Regions from separate parts of the Arthrobacter sp. B3I4 genome, predicted to be linked through region 2. Evidence: riboswitches for the same ligand, from Rfam matches in the RefSeq annotation. Region 2 holds a riboswitch; each other region holds the start of a gene.

Evidence for each region. Region 2 has a riboswitch for S-adenosylmethionine ahead of QFZ61_RS16470 (AmiS/UreI family transporter). Riboswitches for the same ligand answer to the same signal wherever they lie in the genome.
Region 1: linked by a shared signal. The riboswitch ahead of QFZ61_RS01900 (ABC transporter ATP-binding protein) and the one ahead of QFZ61_RS16470 (AmiS/UreI family transporter) in region 2 are both predicted to bind S-adenosylmethionine.
Region 3: linked by a shared signal. The riboswitch ahead of QFZ61_RS08985 (aminotransferase class V-fold PLP-dependent enzyme) and the one ahead of QFZ61_RS16470 (AmiS/UreI family transporter) in region 2 are both predicted to bind S-adenosylmethionine.
Region 4: linked by a shared signal. The riboswitch ahead of QFZ61_RS15340 (homoserine O-acetyltransferase) and the one ahead of QFZ61_RS16470 (AmiS/UreI family transporter) in region 2 are both predicted to bind S-adenosylmethionine.

What each region holds. Positions count from the first base shown of each region.
Region 1 covers NZ_JAUSYK010000001.1:404,953-409,575, reverse strand. The annotation lists gene QFZ61_RS01910 (ABC transporter permease) at 1-521, opposite strand, end outside; gene QFZ61_RS01905 (aliphatic sulfonate ABC transporter substrate-binding protein) at 521-1,567, opposite strand; gene QFZ61_RS01900 (ABC transporter ATP-binding protein) at 1,679-2,569, opposite strand; SAM riboswitch class I at 2,576-2,666, opposite strand; gene QFZ61_RS01895 (CoA-binding protein) at 2,824-3,249, shown strand; SAM riboswitch class I at 3,381-3,471, shown strand; gene QFZ61_RS01890 (methionine ABC transporter ATP-binding protein) at 3,612-4,433, shown strand; gene QFZ61_RS01885 (methionine ABC transporter permease) at 4,426-4,623, shown strand, end outside.
Region 2 covers NZ_JAUSYK010000001.1:3,510,844-3,515,466, forward strand. The annotation lists gene QFZ61_RS16455 (glycosyltransferase) at 5-1,132, shown strand; gene QFZ61_RS16460 (SDR family oxidoreductase) at 1,363-2,256, shown strand; gene QFZ61_RS16465 (hypothetical protein) at 2,448-3,017, shown strand; SAM riboswitch class IV at 3,150-3,262, shown strand; gene QFZ61_RS16470 (AmiS/UreI family transporter) at 3,301-3,942, shown strand; gene QFZ61_RS16475 (acyl-CoA dehydrogenase family protein) at 3,999-4,623, shown strand, end outside.
Region 3 covers NZ_JAUSYK010000001.1:1,907,718-1,912,340, forward strand. The annotation lists gene QFZ61_RS08980 (class I SAM-dependent methyltransferase) at 59-817, opposite strand; gene QFZ61_RS08985 (aminotransferase class V-fold PLP-dependent enzyme) at 884-2,275, opposite strand; SAM riboswitch class IV at 2,309-2,421, opposite strand; gene hisN (histidinol-phosphatase) at 2,508-3,320, opposite strand; gene QFZ61_RS08995 (ribosome small subunit-dependent GTPase A) at 3,389-4,504, opposite strand; gene aroA (3-phosphoshikimate 1-carboxyvinyltransferase) at 4,488-4,623, opposite strand, start outside.
Region 4 covers NZ_JAUSYK010000001.1:3,232,655-3,237,277, forward strand. The annotation lists gene QFZ61_RS15330 (GNAT family N-acetyltransferase) at 1-289, shown strand, start outside; gene QFZ61_RS15335 (MFS transporter) at 398-1,777, opposite strand; gene QFZ61_RS15340 (homoserine O-acetyltransferase) at 1,947-3,098, opposite strand; SAM riboswitch class IV at 3,110-3,225, opposite strand; gene QFZ61_RS15345 (bifunctional o-acetylhomoserine/o-acetylserine sulfhydrylase) at 3,285-4,601, opposite strand.

The DNA.
Region 1 (4,623 bases), 3.1 Mb from region 2:
TCACCGATTTTCATCCAGAGGATGAGCAACGGAACCCACGCCAGGGAGGGTACCGCCCGGAGCGCGCCGATCGTTGGGGCGAGCAGGGCATCGGCGAACCGGGACAGGCCCACCAGCGAACCGAGCACCAGGCCCAGCGCCGCCCCGGCGGCGAAGCCGATCAGCACGCGCTGGGTGGAGATGGCGACGTGCTGGCCGAGCTGTCCGCGCTGCAGCAGGTCAAGGCCTGCCTCCAGCACCATGGCCGGCGGAGGAAGCTGCACCGCGCTGAACATTCCGGCAGCGGTGGAGAGCTGCCAGGCGGCCAGCACCGCTGCCGGAATGACCAGTCCAAGCAGCAGCCGCGCCCAGCCGCTGGTCAGGATCCCGTTGGGCGACCATCCGTTCGCCGGGGACCCATCGCCAGCCGAGGCGGGGGCGGTGGTTGGCCGTGCGGCATCTGCCGGGGTTGCGGGCGCGGTTGCAGCGCGGCCGTGCGTAACTCTGTTACTGGCAAGGCCAGGGGTTCCGAGCTGTGTCATCAGGAGTCCTTGATGGCGGACGGGTCCGCCTTCTTCACCAGCGAGTCATCGAGCAGGGACGCGACGGCGTCGTCGATCTGCTGCTGGCTCGCGACGTCTCCGGTCTCCACGAAGGTCGGGCCGATCTTGGCCAAGACCTTGCGCTGCGCCTCGCCCGGGGCCGGGTCGACGTCGAGGTTGCTGCGCTGCAGCACCACGGTCTTCGCGACGGCGGGGTCCAGGCTGGCCGCATCCGCGAGGATCTGGGCGGTCTCGTCCGGGTTGGCGACGGCCCAGGCGCGGGCCTTCTCGTACGCGTTGACGACGGCCTGGGCCTGCTTCGGCTTGTCCTTGAGGAAGGCTTCCGTGGCGTTGAGGAAGCCGTAGGTGTTGAAAGAAAGATTCCGGTAGAACAGCTTGGCGCCCTTTTGCTCCGCCCCGGCCATGATCGGATCGAGGCCGGACCAGGCATCCACGGAGCCGTTCTCGAGTGCTGCGCGGCCGTCGGCGTGCTGGAGGTTCTGCACGGTGACGTCCTTGGCGGACAGGCCGGCCTCAGACAGGGACTGCAGCAGGAAGAAGTACGGGTCGGTGCCCTTGGTGGCCGCCACGGACTTCCCCTTGAGATCGGCCACGGTGCTGATGCCGCTGCCGGCCTTGGTGACCAGGGCGGCCCACTCCGGCTGGGAGTAGATGTCGATGGTCTTGATCGGTGAGCCGTTGGCCTTGGCCAGGAGGGCGGCCGAGCCGGCGGTGGAGCCGACGTCGACCGCGCCGGAGCGCAGGGCTTCGTTGGCCTTGTTGGACCCGGCCGACTGGACCCATTTGACGCTTACGCCCTGGTCCTTGAGGGCGGCTTCGAGCCAGCCCTTCTTCTTGATCACCAGGCTTAGCGGGTTGTAGGTGGCGAAGTCGATGTTCAGGGTGCCGCTGCCGGCAGCGGCGGCATTGGCCGCCTGCTGGCCGCCTGAGCCTTCACCGGCGACGCAGCCGGTGAGCGCCAGGGCGGCGGAGACGGCAGCGGCGGTGAGGAGTGAACGGCGGGTGGTTTTGCGTGCGAAAGGCATGGGGTTCCTTCGAGAACGGGTGCGAGCGGTGCGGGGAAAGAGCAGGGGAGCCGGGCCGGAATGGGCGGCCGGAAGGTCCGGAAGGGCGGCGGGCCCGGACAGTGCAGGCGGTCAGTGACCGTCGACGCCGAGACTGGCCAGGAGCGAGGCGCGCATTCGGGCCAGCTCGGCCGAGGCCCGGTCGCGGGGGCGTTCGCCGGGGACGACGACGGTGCGGACAATTGCAGCGCCGGGCGCCGGAGCAACTGCCGGGTCCGTTGACGGCACCTCTGATTCGCCGGCTCCGGCGGGGGACTGGGGATCGCTGCCCAGGACGATGATGCGGTCGGCGAGTTGCAGTGCCTCGTCGACGTCGTGGGTTACGAGCAAAACTGTGGTCGGCTCGGCCCGGTGGACCTCCAGCAGCAGGTCCTGCATCTTGATCCTGGTCAGGGCGTCGAGGGCGCCGAACGGCTCATCGAGCAGCAGGACTCCGGGGTTGCGGGCCAGTGCGCGGGCCAGAGCGGCGCGCTGGGCCATGCCCCCGGAGACTTCGCGCGGCCGGTGCTTGGCGAAGTCGTGAAGTCCCACGAGTTCAAGGAGCCGGGCCACCTTGGCCTTGCCGTCCCGGGCGCTGGTGGCGGCGGGCAGGCCGATAGCGATATTTGCCTGCAAAGTATGCCACGGCAGCAGGCGTGGCTCCTGGAACGCGAAGGCGCAGCGGGAATCGACGCCCTGCACCGGGACGCCGCCAATCTCGACACTGCCGGAGCTCGGGGCGTCCAGGCCCGCAGCGGCCCGCAGCAAGGTGGACTTCCCGCAGCCGGATGGGCCGAGGATGGCGAGGACTTCACCGGCGCGGACGTCAAAGCTGATGTCCCGCAGGACGGTGTGCGCCGCGGGTCCGGACCCAAAGGTGCGCCGCAGGGAGCGGAAGGACACGGGCAGTGCCGGGGAACTGGGCCAGCCGACAGGGACGTCTGCGGGTGCCGCGGGGGAGGTCGGGTACAGGACAGCAGTCATAGAGTTACTCCATCGGTCCTGGCAGTAGCACCGTCCTCAAGGGAGGGGGTTGCTGCGGCTTCATCGATCCAGGTCTCTCGGCCGCTCGGGATGGTCACTACCTACTAAAACCGAAAGGACGAATTAGGCCAAATGAGCCGCGTAATATTCGGACACGCGTTTGGCTGGTCTGCCGCGTCAGTCGAATCTTCGGCAGCCTCGTCCGGCTGCATTCGTGCCGTGCTGCCGCTGGCGGCGGGAAGTAGGCTTGGCGCATGACCCATGTCAACGATCCCGCAGTACTCGAACGGCTCCTGCGCACCAAGGGCAGGTGGGCCATAGTGGGCCTGAGCACCAATGAATGGCGGGCCGCCTACGATGTTGCGCTGTTAGTCCGGGACCGGCTGGGGATGGAGATCATTCCGGTCAACCTTCCGGGGGATGACGTCCATGGCGAGACCGGCTACTCCAGCCTCGCGGACATTCCGGCGTCCAAGCACCCACTCGACGTCGTGGACTGCTTCGTGAACTCCCGGAAAGTGGGGGACGTCATCGACCAGGCGATCGCCGTCGGCGCGAAGGCCGTCTGGCTGCAGCTGGGCGTCATCGACGAAGCTGCCGCGGCCCGGGCGAAGGCAGCCGGCCTGGACGTCATTATGAACGCGTGCCCCGCGCAGGAAGCGCCGCGCCTCGGCCTCTGACAGCCGGCCAGCTGGCGGCGGGCCCGCGTCCCACGCGCCGGGCTGCCGTGTGAGGGCGCGTATGACGCGCCCTTTACGGCGTGTGACGCACCGCTTCGCAAGCCGCCGCGGCGTGTGCGAGATTCGTGGTGTAACCATCCCGAGCGGCTGAGAGATCTGGCTCTGTGACGCCGCAGCAACCCCCTCCTTTGAGGACGGTGCTACCGCCAGGACCGATGGAGAACCACGTGTTCTAGGCACCAACAGCCCGAGCTTGGCGCTGCCCTGGTGCCGGACCACAGGGCCTTCCTTGGGTGAACCCCGGAGGAAATCATGAACCCACGCATCAACCCAACACCAGCCCGGACAGCAGGTGGGGACCTGTGATTCAAGTCCAGAATGTCACCACCTCTTTCACGTCGGCCGGAACCACCTTTACCGCCGTCGATGATGTCAGCCTGCGGATCAAGCGGGGCAGTATCCAGGGCATCATCGGATTCTCCGGCGCCGGCAAGTCCACGCTGCTGCGCAACATCAACCTGCTTGAACGCCCGACGTCGGGACGCGTCCTCGTGGACGGGGTGGACCTGATGTCCCTCTCCGACAGGGAACTGAGGAACAGCCGGCACGGCATCGGAATGATCTTTCAACACTTCAACCTGCTCAACAACCTGACGGCCCAGGAAAACGTCGAACTGTCCCTCAAATTCGCCGGCGTCGGGAAGGCGGAACGCCGCCGCCGGGCCGCCGAGACCCTGGATATTGTGGACCTGGCCGACAAGGCGGCAAGTTATCCTGCGAAACTCTCCGGCGGCCAGAAACAGCGGGTGGCCATCGCCCGGGCGCTCGCCACGGAACCGAAAGTGCTGCTCTGCGACGAGCCGACGTCGGCAGTTGACCCCCGTACGACGTCGTCCGTGCTTCAGTACCTGGCGGACGTTAACGCCAAGTTCGGCATCACGATCGTGGTGGTCACCCACGAAATGAACGTCATCAAAGCCATCGCTGACAACGTGGCGGTCATGGAAGACGGCCGCGTCGTGGAGCAATTCGACCTCATCGAACTGGAACGGCCGGGTTTCCACCCGGCAACCTCAATCGGGCGCTACCTGATCTCCGACAAAATCCAGCTGGAGCGCTCCGCACGGGCCGTCCCCGCCGAGGTGCCTGCCGCGATCCCATCGGAAGGACTGATTCATGTTTGACCGCATCCTTGAAGTCCTGCCGGAAATCGCAACGGCCATGGGGCAAACGCTCACCATGCTGCTCGTCGCCATCCCGCTGGCCGTGCTCCTGGGGACACCGCTGGGCATTTTGTTGTACACCATCGGTCCGAACGGGCTCAAGCACAAACCCAAGCTGCACCGCGTCCTGGACGGCCTGGTCAACCTCGTC
Region 2 (4,623 bases):
CACGATGTCGGATTTCCTTTTCGCAACACTGGACGCCGGCGGCAACCTTCCGCCGGCACTGGGCATCGGCCGGGAGCTGCTAAGGCAGGGCCACCGGGTCCGTTTCCTTGGCCACGCCCAGCAGGCGGCGGCCGTGGAGTCAGCCGGTGCGGAGTTCATTCCCTACCGGCACGCAGCCCCGCTCTCCCCTGCCGTTTCCGCACCGGCGCACCGGCAGTTTGCGGCCATGCTGAACGTGTTCGGCGACCCGGGCATCGGACGGGACCTTCTGGAGGAGGCGCGGCGCGAACCACCCGACGTCGCCGTCGTCGATTGCTTGCTCATGGGCGCAATCGATGCGGCAGCCAAGGCCGGCCTGCCGCACGTGGTGCTGGTCCACAGCTTCTTCGCGTTCTTCGACGGGCCGTTCCGGCGGGGCCCGATGGGCGCCGCTCTCGCGTTCAAGAAACTGCCTCCCCGGCGGGCGATAGGGCACGCGGAGCGGGTGCTGGTCTGCGCGGACCCGCTGCTGGATCCGGCCGGCCGTGCGCCCGGTGGACCTGGAGAAAGGGTGGTCTGGTCCGGCGCTGTCGTCGATGAGGTCACCTCCGGGAACACCGGAACACGGCGCGCCGGGCGCCCGCGGGTCCTGGCGAGCTTGAGCACGACGGCGTTCCCCGGGCAGCAACAGGTGCTGCAGAAGATTCTCGACGCCGCATCGGTGTTGACAGTGGATCTCGTGATGACGACCGGGCCCGCGGTGGATCCCGCCAGCCTCTCCGCGCCCGCGAACGCCACGGTGCACCGCTACATCGAGCACACGGAGATCATGCCTGACTGCGACGCTGTGATCGGGCACGGCGGCCACGCCACCGCTATGCGCGCGCTGGCGCACGGGCTGCCGATGATGATCCTGCCGATGCACCCCCTGATGGACCAGCCGCTGGTCGGCAAGGTCATACGTGATGCCGGGGCCGGGGTGCTCCTCAGCCGCAAGTCGTCGCCCGGGGAAATCGGCAACAAACTTTCGGAGCTCCTCGACTCGGAAAGCTGCGCGAGAGCAGCGGCGGAGATCGGCACCCGCCTGCGCAACAGCGCCGGCGCCCGGAGCGGCGCGCAGGTTCTGGCCGACGTTGCCGGCAGGTCCCGCTAAACAGCAGGTTCCGCTAACAGCAGGTCCGGCTGAACAACATGTCCCGCTTTAGCAGCAAGGCCTGTTGCCCCTTCCCCGTTGCGCCCCCTCCCCCGCCGGGACTAGGGTGAATACTAAGCATGCTTAGCGTGTTGGACGATCCACCCGCCGCCGGCCCCCGATTGTTTTGAACAGGCCATCCCTGTGCAGGAGGAAAGCCCGGGCCGAACGCAACCATCCGGAGGAGAACCATGACTGACCAGTACACGTTCAGGAACCCCGTCACCGCCTACGAGCAGATCGAACCGCCCGAGCAGAGCCAGCCGGAACCCGGCCTGGACGCCAAGATGACACCCAAAGCGGACCTCGGCGAGGACAGCTACCGCGGCACCGGCCGGCTCGAGGGCCGCAAGGCGCTTATCACCGGCGCGGACTCCGGGATCGGCGCCGCAACGGCGATCGCGTTCGCCCGGGAGGGTGCCGACGTCGTGATGTCCTACCTGCCGGAGGAGGAAGAGGATGCCACCCGGATCGCCAACCTGATCGAGAAGGCGGGCCGCAAAGCCGTCAAGGTCCCCGGCGATCTCAAGGATTCGGCCATGTGCCGTGAGCTCGTGGAGACCGCGGTGCGCGAACTCGGCGGCCTCGACATCTTGGTCAACAATGCCGGCAAACAGGTCGCGCAGAAGGCCCTCGCCGACATTGAGGACGTCCAGTTCGACCACACGTACAAGACCAACGTCTACGCGATGTTTTGGCTGACCAAGGAAGCCCTGCCGCACCTGCCGGCCGGGTCCGCGATCATCAACACCACCTCCATCCAGGCGTACAGCCCGTCGGAGACGCTGGTGGATTACGCCTCCACCAAGGGCGCGATCAACAACTTCACCAAGGGTCTGGCCCAGCAGTTGGCCCCCAAGGGCATCCGCGTCAACGCAGTGGCCCCCGGCCCGATCTGGACCCCGCTGCAGCCCAGCGGCGGCCAGCCCACCGAGGACCTGCCGGAGTTCGGCAAGGAAACCCCGCTGGGCCGCGCCGGGCAGCCGGCCGAACTCGCCCCGGCGTACGTGTTCCTCGCGTCGTCCGAGTCCAGCTACGTAATTGGCGAGACGCTGAACGTCAACGGCGGCATGCCGACGCCGTAACGCGCCAGCGTTCGTGCACCCAGTGGCCCCTTCCGATTATCCGGGAGGGGCCATCGACATCTTCGGGCAAGCTGGTGAGGACGACGACGGCGCTGCCGCGACATCCCTGCTGCGATAGGCTCGCTCCGGACCTGAACGGGCATCGACTTCAAGTGTAAGAGGCGGGAATTTCCTTGGACCTACTCAGCGGCATGAGCCGCGACCAACTGCGCCTCTTTGCCTGGGTGGCAGCCGCCGTCTTCGCGGTTGCAGCCGGCCTCTGGCGTCCGCGGCGGCTTCACTGGACTGCGCTGGGTTCCGTCCTGCTCTTCGCCGCGATCAACACCGCTGCCGGCATTTACGTCCTGAACCATTTCACTGACCCGCGCTGGTCTGTGGGGGCTCAACCGCCGCTGAGCACACCGTCGCTTGCCGGGACGCCAATCGTCGGGAAGTACCTGGGTCCCCTGGATTCGGCTCTGAGCGGGGTGGTCGGCGGAGTGAACGACTTCTTCGCGTTCCAGCACGCGCTTCCCATAGCCCTGGACTTCCTTACCGTGTCCGGGTGGGCCCTGCTGGTGTCATTCCCGCTGGCCGTGCTCGCCGCCGGCATCAATTTCGCCATGGCCAGGCGCCGGGCGGCCGCGTTCGACAAATACCGGGCCACGGTTGACCAGTTGCAGGTGGAGCTTGAGCAGATCAAGCGGCAACTCTCAACGCGGAATTCCGTCGCCCCGGCGCTCCCGGTGGAACACGGGTCCACCGAGGTGCGGCGGGGCTGACGCCCGGACTCCCACGCCGAAGACTACAGCTGGACTCTGGGCGTGCTTCCGGCGGCCGATTGACGGCCCGGCTTCATACGGCGTCAATTTCCTTGTCGTCCGACGCTCGGCGCCCCTAGTGTCCTAGGTACAGATCAAGAGTTCCAACATTGAGCCCTGGCTTGTTGGACGGCAACCCTCTTCGTGGCGGGGTGCCCCAGGTGAAGATCCGGCCGCACGCACAAGCGCTGCGGCAAGTATCGAGCCCCGCCTAAGCGGGGCGTCCTCGTGGACGGAATTTTCCATGTCATATATCTGCCTGATCCTTTCCGGAGCCGCTCTCCTGATCAACGGCCTGGGCCTTCTGGGCCGTATCCCGGCCCGGGACAGCGGCGTCTTCAACATCGTCATCGGCCTGTTGCAGCTGCTGCTGGCCGTGTTCCTCGCTGCTGCCGCCGGCGGCGACGGCGGCCTCCTGCTGGGAGCTGCTGGCATCGTGCTTTTCGGCATCACCTACCTCTACGTCGGGCTGAACGCCGTGCTCAGCCTGGAGTCGGCCGGGGTGGGCTGGTTCTGCGCCCTGGTTGCCGTGCTGGCCGTCTTTTACTCCGCTGCCAACTTCGGCACAGATCCCTTCTTGTCGGTGCTCTGGCTGAGCTGGGCGGTCCTGTGGTTCCTGTTCTTCCTGATCCTGGCCGGCGGAAGGTCCTCGCTCTCGGCGTTCACCGGCTGGGCGGTCCTGCTTACCGGCCAACTCACGACGACGGTACCGGCCCTGCTGGGGCTTTCCGGCGCGTGGCCGGCCGGGTGGCTCCCGGCGGTGGCCGCCGCCGTCGTCATCGCCGCCGCGTTCACTGCGGCCCTGGTCCTCAGCCGGTCCGCCGGTTCGCGGACCGCCGCGGACGCCGAGACCGCCCCAGCCGCCATCGAACCCGTTCCAGCGTAGCCACGGCTCCACCCAACACCCTCCAACACCCTCCAGCACCAACGAAAGGCAACTCCATGTCATCAGTGACCACCGCCGTCCCCGAAGCCGACTACCAGACCCTCGCCAACCTGTTCCGTCCCATCTTCGCCCGCATCGCCGAAGGGGCCAGCGCCCGCGAGCAGGACCACCAGCTGCCGTTTGCCGAAATCAAGGAACTCACCGCGGCAGGCTTCGGCGCCCTCCGCGTTCCCGTGGCCGACGGCGGGTTCGGAGCGTCCCTGCCGCAGCTCTTCCGCCTGCTCACCGAACTCGCGGCCGCCGATTCCAACATCCCGCAGGCCCTGCGGGGGCACTTCGCCTTCGTCGAGGACCGGCTGGTCTCCACCGGAGCCCAGCGTGCCGTGTGGCTGGAACGCTTCGTCAAAGGCGAGATCGCGGGCAACTCGTGGACCGAGGTGGGCACCGTCAAGATCGGCGACGTGATCACCAAGGTCAGCCCCGATCCCGGCAGCAGCACCGGCGGATTCCGGATCAGCGGCACGAAGTACTACTCCACGGGCAGCATCTTCGCGGACTGGATCGACACGTTCGCCCAGCGCACCGACAACAATGTCAAGGTGATCGCCGTCGTCAATGCCCACCAGCCGGGCGTCACACACTCGGACGACTGGGACGGCTTCGGGCAGCGCACAACCGGAT
Region 3 (4,623 bases), 1.6 Mb from region 2:
CCGCAATGCAGCCGGCGGAACTGAACGCGTGCGGGCCACCCACCACCGCTCCGGGGCGTCATGCCCTGGTGGCGCGCCAGCTCTGCGTCAGATAGGGGAGCGGCAGCACCTCGCCGTCTGTGTGCCCGAGGTGGTCGTGGAGGTACCAGCGAAGGTTGCTGAGCACCTTGGCACGGGTCGCTTCGCCGGCGCGCAGGTAGTAGCTGCGAGACTTGGCCAGTTCGAGAATGTCCTGCACCCCGACGGGGTCTTCCCAGCGGGTGAGGTGACTTTGCAGCGCGGTGAATTCGGCACCCAGGGCCGGCTTGAAGGAGGGCTTGTGGACATCGCCGGCATGCATGATCCGGGACAGCCGGTGGACCCAGGGGACGGCGGTGTCGAGCTGGTTCCAGACGAGCCCGAGCACGCCGTGCGGGCGCAAAAGCCGCGCGGCCTCGGTGCTGGCCAGCACCGGATCGCACCAGTGCCAGGCCTGCGCGACGGTGACCAGATCGAACGCGTCCGCCGGCAGGCCCGTGTGCTCGGCGGTCCCGACGAGGGCGGGTACTCCCGGAAGTGAGCGGCGCAGCTGCGCCAGCATGTCCGATGACGGGTCAACGGCCACGGTGCGGAGCCCCCGCCCGACCAGAAGGGCTGTGAACTTGCCGGTGCCGGCCCCGAGATCGGCGGCGTCGCGCGCCCCGTCCGGGATCAGCCAGTCCGCCGCGTCGTCCGGGTAGCCGGGCCGCACCCGGTCGTAGTGCTCGCCGCCGTCCTGGAAGCTCTGGCCGAGCTCCTGCCGGCGGGAATGATGTAGTTTCGGGCCGCCGCCTGCCACGTGCGCTCTCCTTCGGCAGCTCTGGTTGATACCTTCGAATTTACCGCACGCGGCGGGGCAGCGGCGTCAGTCCAGAATGCAGGGTGCAGCCCCGGCGGTGCCCGGTGTGTTGGGGGCCCAGTGCGGGTAGCTGCGGGTGTCGTTGGCAGGCACCCAGCGGCCGGCAGCCACGACATAGTCCGAGCCCAGGCCGTTCCGCCGCAGCTCCTCGAGCCCGGCGAGCAGCCGCTCGGCGTCCCCCAGCCGGGAGCCCAGGCCGAAACTGGCCCGCAGCGAACCCGCCGGCAGGCCCAGCCGCTTCAGCAGCGGGTGCGCGCAGAAGCGGCCGTCGCGCAGGCCGACGCCGTGCTCGGCGGACAGATAGGCGGCTACCAGGCCCGCGTCATACCCGGCTACCGAGAAATTCACGACGCCGATGCTCCCGGGGCCGCCCGGGAGGGCGGAGTCCTCGAAAATGGTGTGCACCTTGACGCCGTCGATCTGTTGCAGCCCCTCGACGAGGAAGGATCGGATGGCATCCTCGTGGTCGTGCCATTGCTGCTCGTCGAGGGCTGCGATCACCTGCGTAGCGCGGGCCAGCGCGGCGGCGCCGAGGACGTTCGGCGATCCTCCTTCATGGCGGGCGGGCCCCGTGGTCCAGTTGACGGTCTCAAGCCGGGCGTCCCGGACGGCGCCGCCGCCGGCGAGGTGCGGGGTGCCGGCGTCGAGCCAGTCGGGCCGGCCCACCAGCACTCCCGCGCCGAACGGGGCGTAGAGCTTGTGGCCGGAGAAGGCGAGATAGTCCACCCCGTCGGCGGCGATATTGATGCGCCGGTGCGGGGCCAGTTGGGCGGCGTCGACGGCAATCCGGGCGCCGTATGCGTGCGCCAGGACCGCCAGCTCGCGGACCGGCAGCACCTCGCCGGTGACGTTGGACGCGCCGGTGACGGCCAGCAGGCTTACGCCGCCGGACGCCAGCTCCGCCTGGAGCCGCGCCAGCGTTCCGGCCAGCGTCGGTGCCGCGACCACGCCCCGGTGCGGCACGTTCTGCCACGGCAGCAGGTTGGCGTGGTGTTCGATGTCCAGATACAGCACCTCACCGGTGGGCTGTCCCCCGCCGGCAGGAAGGCAGCCGGCCAGCAGGTTCAGTGCGTCGGTGGTATTCCGGGTGAAGATCACTGCGTCATCAGGGCGTCCGCCGACGAACCCGCGGACGATGCTCCGGGCGTTCTCGTACACCGAGGTGCTCACTTGGGAGGCGTACCCGGCGCCGCGGTGCACGCTGGCGTAGTACGGCAGGATCTCATTCACGTAGGCGGACACCACGGACAGCGCGGGAGCTGACGCGGCGTAATCCAGATGCGCGTAACGGACCTGGCCGCCCTGGATCAGCGGGGCCAGGATGTCCGCGCCGGACACCGCGGACAGCGGCCGGCGGCCGGCAACGGCGGGACGGGGAGGAAAAGTGGTAGTCGTCATGGGACCTCGCTCGAAAAGGACCCCGTTCCAAGGGATCCGCGCTTGCCGGTCCGCTCCGGACCGGCCAGGTCGTCACCCGGGGCACCCCGCCGCGAATGGAGGGTTGCCGGCCAGCAAACCGGGGTTTAGCGCTGGCACTCGTGACCTGTTTCGAGCCTAGGACACCTCCGGACGCACCGAAAGGCGAACCGCAATATCAAGCGTTGTGTTACGCCGCCCGGCGTGAGAGCGCCTAGAGGAGGTCGTCGAGGCCCGGGTTGAGCCGCTTGAGGACTTCGGAGTGCAGGATGGAGTTGGTGGCCAGCGCGTTGCCGCCGAAAGGCCCGTCCTCGCCCTCGAGCGAGGTGAAACGGCCGCCGGCCTCGGTGACGATCGGGACCAGGGCAGCCATGTCGTACAGGTTCAGTTCCGGCTCGCAGGCAATGTCGACGGCGCCTTCGGCCACCAGGCAGTAGGACCAGAAGTCACCGTAGGCGCGGGTACGCCAGACTTCTTCGGTGAGCCCGAGGAACTCGTCGAGGTTGCCGCGCTGCTTCCAGCCGCCCAGGCTTGAATAGGACAGCGAGGCGTCCGACAGTTCGGACACGTTGGAAACCTTCAGCCGTGTCGCGGCGGCCAGGGAGCGGCCCATGTAGGCGCCGGCGCCTTTGGCCGCCCACCAGCGTTTGCCCAGGGCCGGGGCGCTGACGACGCCGACGACGGGCTCGCCTTCGTCGACAAGCGCGATCAACGTGGCCCAGACCGGGACGCCACGGACGAAGTTCTTGGTCCCGTCGATGGGGTCGATGATCCAGCGGCGCGAGCCGTGGCCGGAACTGCCGAACTCCTCGCCCAGGACAGCGTCGCGGGGACGGGATCGGGACAGTTGGCCGCGGATGGCTTCTTCGGCGGCCTTGTCTGCGTCGGTGACAGGGGTCAGGTCAGGCTTCGTTTCGATCCGAAGGTCGAGCGCCTTGAAGCGGTTCATGGTCTGGGAATCGACCGAGTCCGCCAATACGTGGGCAAGGCGCAGGTCATCGTTGTAGCTTGAAGCGGGTTGACTCATGGGTCCAAACTACCGTCAAAACGCCTTGCGGACGGGGAGGCCACGTCGCTGCGGGCGGGGAGAGGCTCTCAGGAGACGCTGCCGAGTTCCTTCGTTTCCGGCGCTTCCATCCGCGGATCGGTTCCGAGCAGACGCCGCAGCGACGCGAGCCGGGCGGGGCCGGAGGGGCCTGCGTGGCCGGCCGAGACCCACGCGTCGACTCCGCAGTTGACGGCGGATGCGTCGTGCTTGCAGCCACGCTCGCAGTCTTCGGTGCCGGGCGCCAGGTCTGGGAAGGAGCGCAGGATCCGGTCCGGGTCCACGTGGGCCAGCCCGAAGGAACGGATGCCGGGGGTGTCGATGATCCAGCTTCCGGGCGGCGCCGCGTTGACCTTCAGGGCCAGCGCCGACGAGGAGGTGTGGCGGCCCCGGCCGGTGACCGCGTTGACGCCGCCGGTGGCCCGCTCGGCTCCGGTGAGGGCATTCACCATAGTGGACTTGCCGACGCCGGAGTGGCCCAGCATGACGGTGACCTTTCCGTCGAGGTGGGCCCTCAGCTGCGAGACCGCGGCCTTGTCCAGCCGGGCGGAGAGCCCGTCGTCGGAGCGGGCATCGATGCCGGACGCGGCGGAGTCCGCGGTCTTCGAAATGATGACCGGGAAATCAAGGTGCTGGTAGTTGGCGAGCAGTTCGGCAGGATCCTTCACGTCGGCCTTGGTGACCAGCAGCAGCGGTTCGATGCCGGCATCGTACGCGGCCACCAGGGCGCGGTCGATGAAGCCCGTGCGCGGTTCGGGGTTGGCGGCCGCCACGACGACGACGAGCTGGTCGGCGTTAGCCACGACGGCGCGCTCAATCGGGTCCGTGTCATCCGCGCTGCGCCGCAGCAGGGTCCGCCGGTCCTGGATTTTGACCAGCCGGGCCAGCGTGTCGGCCTCGCCGGTCACGTCGCCGACGAGGGAGACAAAGTCCCCGGCGACCACGGGGTTGCGGCGCAGTTCGCGGGCCCGTGCCGCGATCACGGTCCGCTCCGTGCCGGTGCCCTCGCCCACGACGGCAGTGTACCGGCCACGGTCCACCGTGACGATCCGCCCGGTTACGGCGTCGTCGTGCGCGGGCCGGTCCTTGGTGCGGGGGCGGGAGCCCTTCTTGTTGGGACGGATCCGGACGTCGGACTCGTCCCAGGAGTCAGTGCTGCGGGCCACCGGCAACATCCTTCTGTGAAGTGCTGCCTTGGCCGAGCATCGCCGCCCACATGCGCGGGAACTCGGGCATGGTCTTGGCCGTAGTGCCGATGTCTTCGACTTCGACGCCGGGGACGGCC
Region 4 (4,623 bases), 280 kb from region 2:
GAACGAGGCAGACGAGCCCCTCGCCACCATGCAGCTCACCCGCATCCCTGGTATGGCCCGGCGCGGTTCCACTCGGCTGCTGGTCGAAGCCGTGCGGGTCCGCAGCGACCACAGGGCAAGTGGCATCGGATCAGCGATGATGCGGTGGGTTACCGGAAGTGCAGCCCCGGCCGTTGAGGCGTCGCTGGTCCAGCTCACATCGGACGAGGCACGTCAGGACGCCCACCGCTTCTATGAGCGGCTGGGATTCGTTGGATCGCACCGGGGCTTTAAATACAGGCTGGGATGAAGCCGACAACCATCGGCTGCAGTACCGCAGAACATTAACGCCAACTGCCCGTGTCCGCAGAATGCGGACACGGGCAGCAATGATGCCGGCGGGAGCTAAGCCTGCCGGTTATTTCTTGCCGGCAGCGATCAGGTCGGCGGTACCCTGCGCGTCGGCGGCGTCGACGTCGTGCAGTGAAATGCCCCGGGTTTCCTTGAGGAAGAACACCGCCACCATCGTCACCAGGCAGGCACCGAGCAGGTAGATGGCCACCGGAACGGAGGACTTGTACTGGCCCAGCAGCGAACTGGCGATGATCGGAGCAAGTGATCCGGCGACGATCGAGGTGACCTGGTAGCCCAGGGACACGCCGGAGTAGCGCATCCGGGTCGGGAACATCTCCGCCATGATCGCCGGCTGCCCGGCGTACATCAGGGCGTGGAACAGCAGGCCAATGGTGATCGCGAGGAGGATGATGAGGTCGTTCTTGGTGTCCATCATCGGGAAGGCGAAGAAGCCCCAGGTGGCGCCAAGGACGGCTCCGGCCATGTACACCGGCTTGCGCCCAAGGCGGTCCGAGAGCCGGCCCACCATGGGTACGACGGCGAAGTGGATGAAGTGCGCCACCAGCAACAGGAGCAGGATGCGCGAGGTGTCCGCCTGGACGATCACCTTGAGGTACGTGATCGAGAAGGTGACCACGAGGTAGTACAGGACGTTTTCGGCGAAGCGCAGGCCCATGGCGGTGAACACGCCACGGGGGTAGCGACGGAAGACCTCGGCCACACCGTAGCCCTTGTTCTCGACGACAACTTCCTTCTGGGCCTCGAGGAAGATCGGGGCGTCCTGGACCTTGGTGCGGATGTAGTAACCAATGACCACGATCACGGCGGAGAGCCAGAACGCGATGCGCCAGCCCCAGCCCAGGAAGTCGGCGGAGGACAGCACCGAGGACAGGATGAACAGCACGGCGGTGGCGAGCAGGTTGCCCATCGGGACCGCCGACTGCGGCCAGCTGGCCCAGAAGCCGCGGGACTTGCTGGGGCTGTGCTCGGCAACGAGCAGGACGGCGCCGCCCCACTCACCGCCGACTGCGAAGCCCTGGGCGAAACGCAGGAAGACGAGCAGCGCCGGCGCCCAGTAGCCGATCTGCTGGAAGCTGGGCAGGCAGCCCATCAGGAACGTGGAGACACCGACGAGGATGATGCTGAGCTGCAGCAGCTGCTTGCGGCCGAACTTGTCACCAAAGTGTCCGAAGACGATGCCACCGATGGGACGGGCGACGAAGCCGACGGCGTAGGTCAGGAAGGCTGCGATGATGCCGTCCAGCTCGGTGCCGGAGTTGGGGAAGAACATCTTGCCAAAGACCAGGGTGGCGGCGGACGCGTAGAGGAAGAATTCGTACCACTCGACGACGGTGCCGGCCATGGAGGCCGCGACTACTTTCTTAAGGCCGGACGACTTGACGTCCGGCTCTTCCCGCCTGGCGGCGGCGTTTTCCGTGCTCATAAAGACTCCTTCGGTGTCGCCTTCGACACCCCGTGGACCATTGGGTAGACAACGCGTGTGAGTTGTAACACACGGCGTCATTCTCCACGAGTATGGACTGTTCTTCGGGCAGGCTCAACGACAAATAGTGCAGAGGGGGTCTGCAAAAACGCACACGATGCTCCGCGCCTCAGCGAAAGAAGCTGCCCCGAAGTTGGTCGCTGAGCTGGCCGATCTCGGTCAGGAAGCCGTCGTGGCCGATCGGTGCCTCAATGACGTGGACGGGGACCTCGCCGGGAAGGGCCTCGGCGAGCGCGCGGGACTGTGCAGGGAAGTACAGCCGGTCCGAGTTCACCGCGGCGACGAAGAACTCCGCGGCGGTGGCAGCGAGCGCCTGCGGCAGGGTGCCGCGGCCGCGCGCGACGTCGTGGCTCATGAGCGCTTCGGTAATGGCGATGTAGCTGTTGGCGTCGAAGCGGCGGACCAGCTTGTTGCCCTGGTGGTCCAGGTAGCTCTCCACCTGGTAGCGGCCGCGGCCTGCCAGGGAGCCTGCCGCCAGCGGGGCCTCGGCCTCCTGTGCACTGCGGCCGAAGCGTTCGTCCAGCTCAGCGGCGGAACGGTAGGTGATGTGGGCGATCCGGCGGGCCAGGGCCAGTCCGGCGTGCGGCTCGGGGCCGCCGTAGTAGTCACCGCCGTTGAAGTGGGGGTCCTGGCGGATGGCCAGGGTCTGGGCCTGGGCAAAGGCAATCTGTTCGGCGGTGCTGCTGGCGCCCACCGAGATGACCGCGCAGCGCTGCACCCGCTCCGGGTAGCTGACGGCCCACTCCAAGGCCCGGGCCCCGCCGAGAGACCCACCCAGTACCGCGTACCAGCGGTCAATGCCCAGGGCGTCGGCAAGCCGGGCTTCGGCTGCAGTGCTGTCGCGGAGCGTCACCAGCGGGAAGCGCGATCCCCACGGCCGGCCGTCGGGGGCAGGTGTGGAGGGCCCGGTGGAGCCGTAGCAGCCGCCCAGGATGTTGACAGACACGACAAAGTACTTGTCCGTGTCGACCGGGGCGCCGGGTCCTGCCAATTGTTCCCACCAGCCCGGTTCCTGGCCCGCGCCTCTGGTGACGTGGGTGTCCCCGGTCAGGGCGTGTTCGATCAGCACGGCGTTGGAGGCGTCCGCGTTGAGGCTCCCCCAGGTTTCGTAGGCGAGCGTGACTTCCGGCAGCGTGGCCCCGGATTCGAGCGCCAGGGAACCGACCTGCAGGTACTGCACGGTCCCATCGGGAACAGCGCCGTCAGGGACGGGGGAAAGCTTGGTTCCGGGAACACCGGTGCGGGTGACGGCAATCGTCATGTGAGGACCTAACTTCGCGCTTGCCCGCCGTCAGCTGACCGGCAGGCCAGGTCTTCACCCGGGGCACCCCGCCGCAAAAGGAGGGTTGCCGGCCAGCAAGCCGGGGCTGTCACTGGCACTCATGACCTGGGTCGATTCTACGAAACACGGCGGCGCAAGCGCGAAGATTGTGACGGTTGTGTGACCTCAGACGTCCTTGGCGGCCCGGAAGCCGGCGTCGAGGTCCGCGATGATGTCGTCGATGTGCTCAAGACCCACCGACAGCCGCACCAGGCCGGGGTGGACGCCGGCCACCGCCTGCTGTTCGGGTGAGAGCTGGCTGTGGGTGGTCGACGCCGGGTGGATGACCAGGGAACGCACGTCGCCGATGTTCGCCACGTGGGAATGCAGTTCGAGCGCGTCAACGAAGCGCTTTCCGGCTTCCGCTCCCCCGGCCACGATGAACGACACGACGGCGCCGGTGCCCTTGGGTCCGTACTTGCGGCCCCGCTCGTACCACGGGCTGGAGGGCAGACCGGCGTAGGCAACCGATTCGACGTCGTTCCTTGCCTCCAACCACGTGGCTACCGCCACGGCGTTGGCGACGTGCCGTTCCATCCGCAGGCTGAGGGTCTCAATGCCCTGCGCGATGAGGAAGGCATTGAACGGTGAGACGGCGGAACCGAGGTCGCGCAGCAGCTGGACCCGTGCCTTCAGAATGAAGGACAGGTTGGCGCCCAGCGCGCCGTCCGCTCCCAGGTCCCGGGCGTAGACCAGGCCATTGTAGGTGGGGTCCGGGGTGTTGAAGCCCGGGAAGCGTTCCGGGTCCTTGCCGAAGTCGAAGTTGCCGGAGTCCACGATCACGCCGGCGATCGCGGTGCCGTGGCCGCCCAGGTATTTGGTGGCGGAGTGGACCACGACGTCCGCGCCCCACTCGAGCGGCCGGATCAGGTAGGGGGTGGAGAGGGTGTTGTCCACGACCAGCGGCACCCCGGCCCGGTGCGCGACGTCGGCGATGCCTTCGATGTCCAGCACGTCCTGGCGCGGGTTGGAGACGACCTCGCCGAAGAACAGCTTTGTGTTCGGGCGCACCGCGTCGCGCCATTGCTCGAGGTTGTCCGGGTCCGCCACGAAGGTCACGGCAATGCCGAGCTTCTTCAGCGTGTGGCCCAGCAGGTTGTAGGTGCCGCCGTAGAGGCTGGGGCTGGCGACGACGTGGTCGCCGGCTTCGGCGACGTTGAGGACGGCGAAAGTTGCCGCGGCCTGGCCGGAGCTGAGCAGGAGCGCACCGACCCCGCCTTCGAGGCTTGCGATCCGCTGTTCCACCGCGTCCTGGGTGGGGTTGCCGATCCGGGTGTAAATAGGTGCCAGCTCGGCGAGGGCGAAGCGGTTGGCGGCGCTTTCGGCGCTGGGGAAGACGAACGACGTCGTCTGGTAGATCGGCAGCGACCGGGCGCCCGTGGCGGAATCGGGCTGTTGCCCGGCGTGAATCTGGCGGGTTTCGAAGGACCAGGCGTTCGACATTGAAGTACTCCTGTGACTGGGC